Regions from separate parts of the Nonomuraea recticatena genome, predicted to be linked through region 2. Evidence: riboswitches for the same ligand, from Rfam matches in the RefSeq annotation. Region 2 holds a riboswitch; the other holds the start of a gene.
What was found. A riboswitch is a leader RNA that binds a small molecule or an ion and turns the genes downstream of it on or off. The one in region 2 is predicted to bind S-adenosylmethionine.

Region 1: another riboswitch for S-adenosylmethionine. It lies ahead of thrC (threonine synthase); the one in region 2 lies ahead of ABFX50_RS19535 (aminotransferase class V-fold PLP-dependent enzyme).

What each region holds. Positions count from the first base shown of each region.
Region 1 covers NZ_BAAATE010000036.1:31,564-34,961, forward strand. Annotated here, with positions in the region: gene ABFX50_RS42060 (alpha,alpha-trehalose-phosphate synthase (UDP-forming)) at 1-318, opposite strand, end outside; gene ABFX50_RS42065 (RNA polymerase sigma factor) at 355-915, shown strand; SAM riboswitch class I at 975-1,114, shown strand; gene thrC (threonine synthase) at 1,128-2,360, shown strand; gene ABFX50_RS42075 (MoaD/ThiS family protein) at 2,378-2,653, shown strand; gene ABFX50_RS42080 (cold-shock protein) at 2,913-3,113, shown strand.
Region 2 covers NZ_BAAATE010000009.1:97,464-100,861, forward strand. Annotated here, with positions in the region: gene ABFX50_RS19530 (DoxX family protein) at 77-577, shown strand; gene ABFX50_RS19535 (aminotransferase class V-fold PLP-dependent enzyme) at 574-1,824, opposite strand; SAM riboswitch class IV at 1,872-1,987, opposite strand; gene ABFX50_RS19540 (TerC family protein) at 2,137-2,868, shown strand; gene ABFX50_RS19545 (cytochrome P450) at 2,868-3,398, shown strand, end outside.

The DNA of each region.
Region 1 (3,398 bases), on a different contig from region 2:
GAGGTGGTTGACGAACCAGAGCGTGGAGTTGGCCACCGCGTTGTAGGCGCGGTGGAAGGTGGCGGGCGGGATGTCCAGCATGCGCAACTTGCCGGTGTCGTAGCCGGCGTGGTCGAGGCGGCCACCGGGAGCCAGCCGTACGGCACTGCGGTCGCCGTCGGACAGCGCGGCGCAGACCCAGAGCACGCCTTCCTCTCTGGCCACCCCTGAGAGCCCTGAGACCAGGCCTCCCCCGCCGCGTTTCATGGTCAGCTCGCCGCCGTCGGAGACAGTGAAGGAGACCGGACCCCTGTTGGAGGCCACCAGGACGCTGTTCATGTGAACAACCATGACGCCCGACCATAGGATCTCGCTATGGCCCTAGATGAGCTAACCGAGGAACTGGCCCGCTCCGCGGCGGGCGGCGACCATCGCGCGCTTGGCGAGCTCCTGAAGCGCATCGAGCCCGACGTGCTGCGCCACTGCGCGCGCATCCTCCCCTACCACCAGGACGCCGAGGAGGCGTGCCAGGACACCCTGCTCGCGGTGGCCCGCAACATCGGCCGCTTCGAGGGCAGGGCCAGGTTCAGCACCTGGCTGCACATCGTCACCGCCAACTGCGCGCGCACCACCTACCGGTCGCTGAAGCGCAGGGCCGCCGAGCAGACCTCGGAGGAGCTGCCCGTCCAGAAGCCCGACGTACGGCGGGTCAGCGTCATCGCCGGTTCGCGGCTCGACCTGCTCGACGCCATGGAGGCGCTGGAGGCCGACAAGCCCGACCTGGCCCAGGCGCTGGTGCTGCGCGACATCGTCCAGCTCGACTACAACGAGGTCGCCGAGCAGCTCGGCATCCCGCTCGGCACCGCCAAGTCGCGCATCCACCAGGCGCGCAAGTACGTGCAGGCCGCGCTCGGTGATACTTATCGTCTCAGCTAGCGAGACGGTAGCCCGTGTCGCGAGCGTGGCCGGGTATGGTGATTGCCATAACTGAATATTGCTCATCCAGAGGGGTGGAGGGACCGGCCCTGCGAAGCCCCGGCAACCCTCCCGGACTGAACTCGTGAAGTGACGAGGCCGGCCGGGACAGGTGCCAATTCCGGTCTGTGGCCAAGGTGGTCGCAGACGAAGATGAGGGAAGGCCTCGCTTCATGTCGCTTGATTTCGGTCCTGCCGTCGCTCTGTCCTGCCGCGAGTGCGGCACCCGCTACGACCTGGGCCCGAGCTTCGCCTGCCTGGAGTGTTTCGGGCCACTCGAAGTGGCCTACTCCTTCGGATCCGTCACCCGTGAGGACATCGCGGCGGGTCCCGCGAACATCTGGCGTTACCGCTCGCTGCTGCCCGTCCCCACGGACGTGACCTCCAAGCAGAACATGAACCCTGGCTGGACGAAGCTTGTCAAGGCCGACAACCTGGGCAAGGTCCTCGGCCTGCGCGACCTGCACGTCAAGGACGACTCGGGCAACCCCACCCACTCCTTCAAGGACAGGGTGGTGGCCATCGCCGTCGAGGCGGCGCGCAACTTCGGCTTCCACACCCTTTCGTGCTCCTCCACCGGCAACCTGGCCGGAGCGGTGACCGCAGCGGCGGCCCGCGCGGGGCTCGACGCGTGCGTGTTCATCCCCGCCGACCTCGAGCAGGCGAAGATCGCCATGGCCAGGGTCTTCGGCGGCAAGCTGATCGGCATCGACGGCACCTACGACGAGGTCAACCGCTTCTGCTCCGAGCTCATCGGCGACCCGCTCGGCGACAAGTGGGGGTTCGTCAACGTCAACCTGCGGCCTTACTACGCCGAGGGGTCGAAGACGCTGGCCTACGAGATCGCCGAGCAGCTCGGCTGGGAGCTGCCCGACCAGATCATCATCCCGGTGGCCTCCGGCTCGCAGCTCACGAAGATCGACAAGGGCTTCAAGGAGCTGATCTCGCTCGGGCTCGTCGAGGACAAGCCCTACAAGATCTTCGCGGCGCAGGCGGCGGGGTGCTCGCCGGTCTCCACGGCCTTCAAGGCGGGGCACGACGTGGTCCAGCCGGTCAAGCCGAACACCATCGCCAAGTCGCTGGCCATCGGCAACCCCGCCGACGGGCCCTACGTGCTCGACATCGCCCGCCGTACGGGCGGGGCGGTGGAGGACGTCACCGACACCGAGGTGGTGTCGGCGATCAAGCTGCTCGCCTCGACCGAGGGCATCTTCGCGGAGACCGCGGGCGGGGTGACGGTCGGTGTGCTGAAGAAGCTCGTCGAGAGCGGGCGGCTCGACCCGTCGCTCACGACCGTGGTCCTCAACACCGGCGACGGGCTCAAGACGCTCGACGCCATCGCGGACGACGCCGCTCCCACGGCTGTGATCCGGCCGTCCCTCGACGCGTTCCGCGCGGCTGTCTGAAAGGAAAGGTACAAGTCATGAGCGTTTCGGTGCGGATTCCCACCATTCTGCGCACGTACACCGGCGGTAACGCGGAGGTGAGTGGCGAGGGCGACACTCTTCGTGAGGTGCTGCAGAAGCTCGATGCCGACTATCCCGGTATCGGTGCGCGAATTTTGGATGAATCGGGCAAGATTCGCCGTTTTGTTAACGTTTATGTGGGAGAAGAGGACGTCCGTTTTGTAGGCGGACTCGACAGCGCCACTCCGGCGGGAGCGCAGATCTCCATCATCCCGGCCGTGGCCGGCGGCTGACGCTTTCCTTGCCGACGACGCCCGTGGGGGGTTATGCCCCTCGCGGGCGTTTTTGGTGTTCAGGCCGTCACGAAAGTGGAATGTTTAACTACCTTTTTCGTGACGGGAAGAATGCCCGCTCGATTGACTCTGTTGTCCTACGGGTTTGCACAGGTATGGTCGAGGGCGATCGTCCGGCTGATTTCCCCATAAGTCATGCCGGTCGCGGATCTCGCGAGTGGAATGGGCGAGGTCCGGAGCCCAGTAAGAGGAGTCGGAAGTGGCGCAGGGCACCGTCAAGTGGTTCAACGCGGACAAGGGCTACGGCTTCATCGCGGTAGACGGTGGTAAAGATGTGTTCGTCCATTACTCAGCGATCATGATGGATGGCTACCGGTCGCTCGAACAGGGCCAGCGCGTCGAGTTCGAGATCACCCAGGGCCAGAAGGGTCCCCAGGCGGAGGCGGTCAGGGCGGTCTGACGCCCCACGTCGCCGGTATGCGCGGGCAGCTCACACGGCAACGCAGTCCGTGCGGATCTGCCACGTCCTGTACGTCGACTCAGCAGGCCCGATCCGCGTCAGCCGGTCGGGCCTGTGGCCATAGTCTGGGGCATGACCTGGGCATGTGTGTCGCTGGCTTGCACTCGACAGGGTAGAGTGCTAAACAGTTCGTTGGCACTCTCGTTGTGAGAGTGCCAGACACCGGGATCGAGACGATGGGGTCCGCCGAATGGAGTCGGACCCATGCCGTCGCGGGCGTCGGCT
Region 2 (3,398 bases):
TGGCGGTGAGGGTGATCCAGTCAAGGAATGGTCTGTTTGCGCATTTCCGCTGGTGAGCCAGGGGAGATAGAAGGGCATGAAAAGAGTCTTGTTCGATCTGGCGGCGTTGGTGACACGGGTGGCGATCGGTCTCGTCTTCGTCTCGCACGGCTGGCAGAAGTGGCAGACCGGCATCGACTCCGTCACGCAGATGTTCACCAAGATGGGGGTGCCGCAACCGGGGCTGGCCGCGGGCTTCACGATGACGGCCGAGCTGGTGGGCGGAGCCCTGCTGATCATCGGCCTGTTCGTGCCGGTCGCTGCGCTGGCCCTGGTGGCGGCGATGGCGGGGGCGTTCCTGTTCGTTCACGCGCCCAACGGGGTCTTCGTCGGCGACGGAGGCTGGGAGCTGGTCGGCGCCCTTGGTGCCGCGTGCCTGGTGCTCGCCGCGGTGGGCGGAGGGCGCTTCGGCGTCGACGGCATCCGCAAGGCCGCTCTCGCCAGACGGGCCCAGCGCAGGGCCGAGGCCAACGCCGCGGCCCGCGCGCCCATCGACGTGGACGGCGTGTCGCACCACCGCGAGCTGTCGAGCCCCTAGCGCCGCGCGGCCAGGTCGCGTAGCGCGCCGATGAGGCGGTCGATGTGCTCCTCGTTGCTGCCGATGCCGATGGAGGCCCTGACGGCCGAGGTCGTGCCGTCCTCGCAGCCACCGTCGTGCTCGGTGGCCCCGAGCAGGTGGCGGACGAAGGGGTGCGCGCAGAACTTGCCGTCACGCACGCCGATGCCGTACTCGCCGGAGAGCGCTTCGGCGACCTCGCGCGCGGTGTAGCCGTCGACGACGAACGACACGATGCCGACCCTGGGGTGGTCGGGGCCCCACAGCGACAGCTCGTGCACGCCCTCGATCGCGGCCAGGCCCTCGCGCAGCCTGGAGACGAGCCGCTCCTCCTCGCGGACCAGCGCGGTCCAGCCGGTGGCGGTGAGCGCGTCGCACGCGGCGGCCAGCGCGATGGCGCCGAGCACGTTCGGGGTTCCCGCCTCGTGCCTGGGCTCGGGGTCCTCGTGCCACTCGACGGCGTCGGCGACCGCCTTCACCGCGCCGCCGCCCTTGAGGTACGGCTCGCCCTCGGACAGCCAGTCCCGCCGTCCGACCAGCACGCCCGCGCCGAAGGGAGCGTAGAGCTTGTGACCGGAGAAGGCCACGTAGTCGAGGTCCAGCGCGGTCAGGTTGAGTCTGCGGTGCGGGACCAGCTGGGCCGCGTCGACCAGGATGCGGGCGCCGTGCCTGTGCGCGATGTGCGCGAGCGCGGCGATCGGCCACAGCTCGCCCGTCACGTTGGAGGCGGCGGTGACCACGAGCAGCTTGGGACCCTCGATCGCGGCGAGGGCCTCGTCGGCCTGCCGTACGGCCTCGCCGGGGAAGGCGGGCGGCGCCAGCCGTACGGCCTGCGGCCAGGGAAGGAGGGAGGCGTGGTGCTCGGTGTCGAAGACCACGGCGGTCGTGCCCTCGGGCAGGCACCTGGCCAGCAGGTTCGTGGCGTCGGTCGTGTTGCGGGTGAAGATGACCGCGTCGTCGGTGCGGGCGCCGACGAAGGCGCGCACGGTGTGGCGCGCCTGCTCGTAGCGGGCGGTGGTGAGCTGGGAGGCGTAGCCCGCGCCGCGGTGCACGCTGGAGTAGGCCGGGAGCGCGGCGGCGACGGCCGCGCTGACCGGCTCGAGACACGGGGCGCTGGCGGCGTAGTCGAGGTTGGCATAGGAGACCAGACGGCCGCCCTTGACGGGAACCTCGAGGTCCTCGCCGAGCACCTTGACCTGAACGGGGTGGGAGATCGTCGCTACGGACATGGCACAGCCCTCCTGGGGTCACCGGACCCCCGGCTGTGGCACCTCGGAGCCCGCGCTTGCCCGCCACACCTCGTGACGGACCAGGTCTTCACCCGGGGCACCCCGCCGCGGACGCGAGGGTTGCCGGCCAGCAAGCCGGGGCTAAGCGCTGGCACTCATGACCTACGCCGGAACTATAACCGACACGTGACCCCATTCCGCAAGCCCGCGCCATCGAGGGCCGGTCGGCGGGCCGGGGTGTTCGGAGAGGCCACGAACTTTTGCCGTGATCGGCTCGTTGGGGTTGGGGACGACTAACCAAGGAGGTATGTGATGTTGGACTGGGTGGCAGACCCTCAGATCTGGATCGGGTTCTTCACCCTGGTCGCCCTCGAGATCGTGCTGGGCATAGACAACATCATCTTCATCTCGATCCTGGCGGGCAAGCTCCCGCCCGAACAGCGTGACAGGGCAAGGGTGATCGGTCTCGGCGCCGCCCTCGTCACCAGGCTCCTGCTCCTGCTCGCCCTGGCATGGGTGGTCCGGCTGACCGAACCGCTCTTCGAGGTCCTGGGTCAGGAGATCTCGGGCCGAGATCTGATCCTCATCCTTGGCGGCCTGTTCCTGCTGGCCAAGAGCGTGCTGGAGATCGGCGAGAGCATGGAGCTGAAGGGCCAGGACGGCAAGGAGCGCAAGGCCACCTCCTTCACCTCGGTGATCCTGCAGATCATGGTGCTCGACATCGTGTTCTCGCTCGACTCGGTCATCACCGCGGTCGGCATGGTCGACGAGCTCGGCGTCATGGTCGCCGCGGTCATCGTCGCCGTGCTGGTCATGCTGTTCGCGTCGGGGCCGATCAGCAGGTTCGTCGACAAGCACCCGAGCATCAAGATGCTCGCGCTGTCGTTCCTGGTGCTGATCGGGGTGGTGCTCCTGGCCGAGGGCTTCGACCAGCACATCCCGAAGGGCTACATCTACTTCGCGATGGCCTTCTCGGTGGTCGTGGAGCTGCTCAACATCAGGATGCGGAGCAGGCACGCGAAGGCGGAATCTAGTATGAACTAGTGCGCTTTGATCCTTGGAATCCGGATTTCGTGGCCTCGCCGTACGCGGTTTATGACGAGCTGAGGCGCGAGGCGCCGGTCAGCTTCTTCGAGCCCACGGGTCAGTGGCTGATCGCCAGGCACGCCGACGTCAACGCGCTGCTGCGCGACCGCAGGCTCGGCAGGTCCTACCTGCACCTGGCCACGCACGAGGAGTTCGGGCGCGAGCCCGAGCCGGACTTCCAGGAGCCCTTCTGGCGGGTGATCAGGGCGGGCATGCTCGACGTCGAGCCGCCCGTCCACACCCGCCTGCGCCGCCTGGTCTCCAAGGCGTTCACCCCCCGCATGGTCGAGTCGATGCGCCCGAGGGTCCGCGCGATCGTCGAGGGCCTTGTCGACGACTTCGTCGAGAAGGGCGGCGGCGACCTCATCGCGGAGGTGGCCGAGCCGCTGCCCGTCACCGTCATCGCCGAGATGCTCGGCGTGCCCGACGCCGACAGGCACCTGCTGCGCCCGTGGTCGGCCGACATCTGCGGCATGTACGAGCTGAAC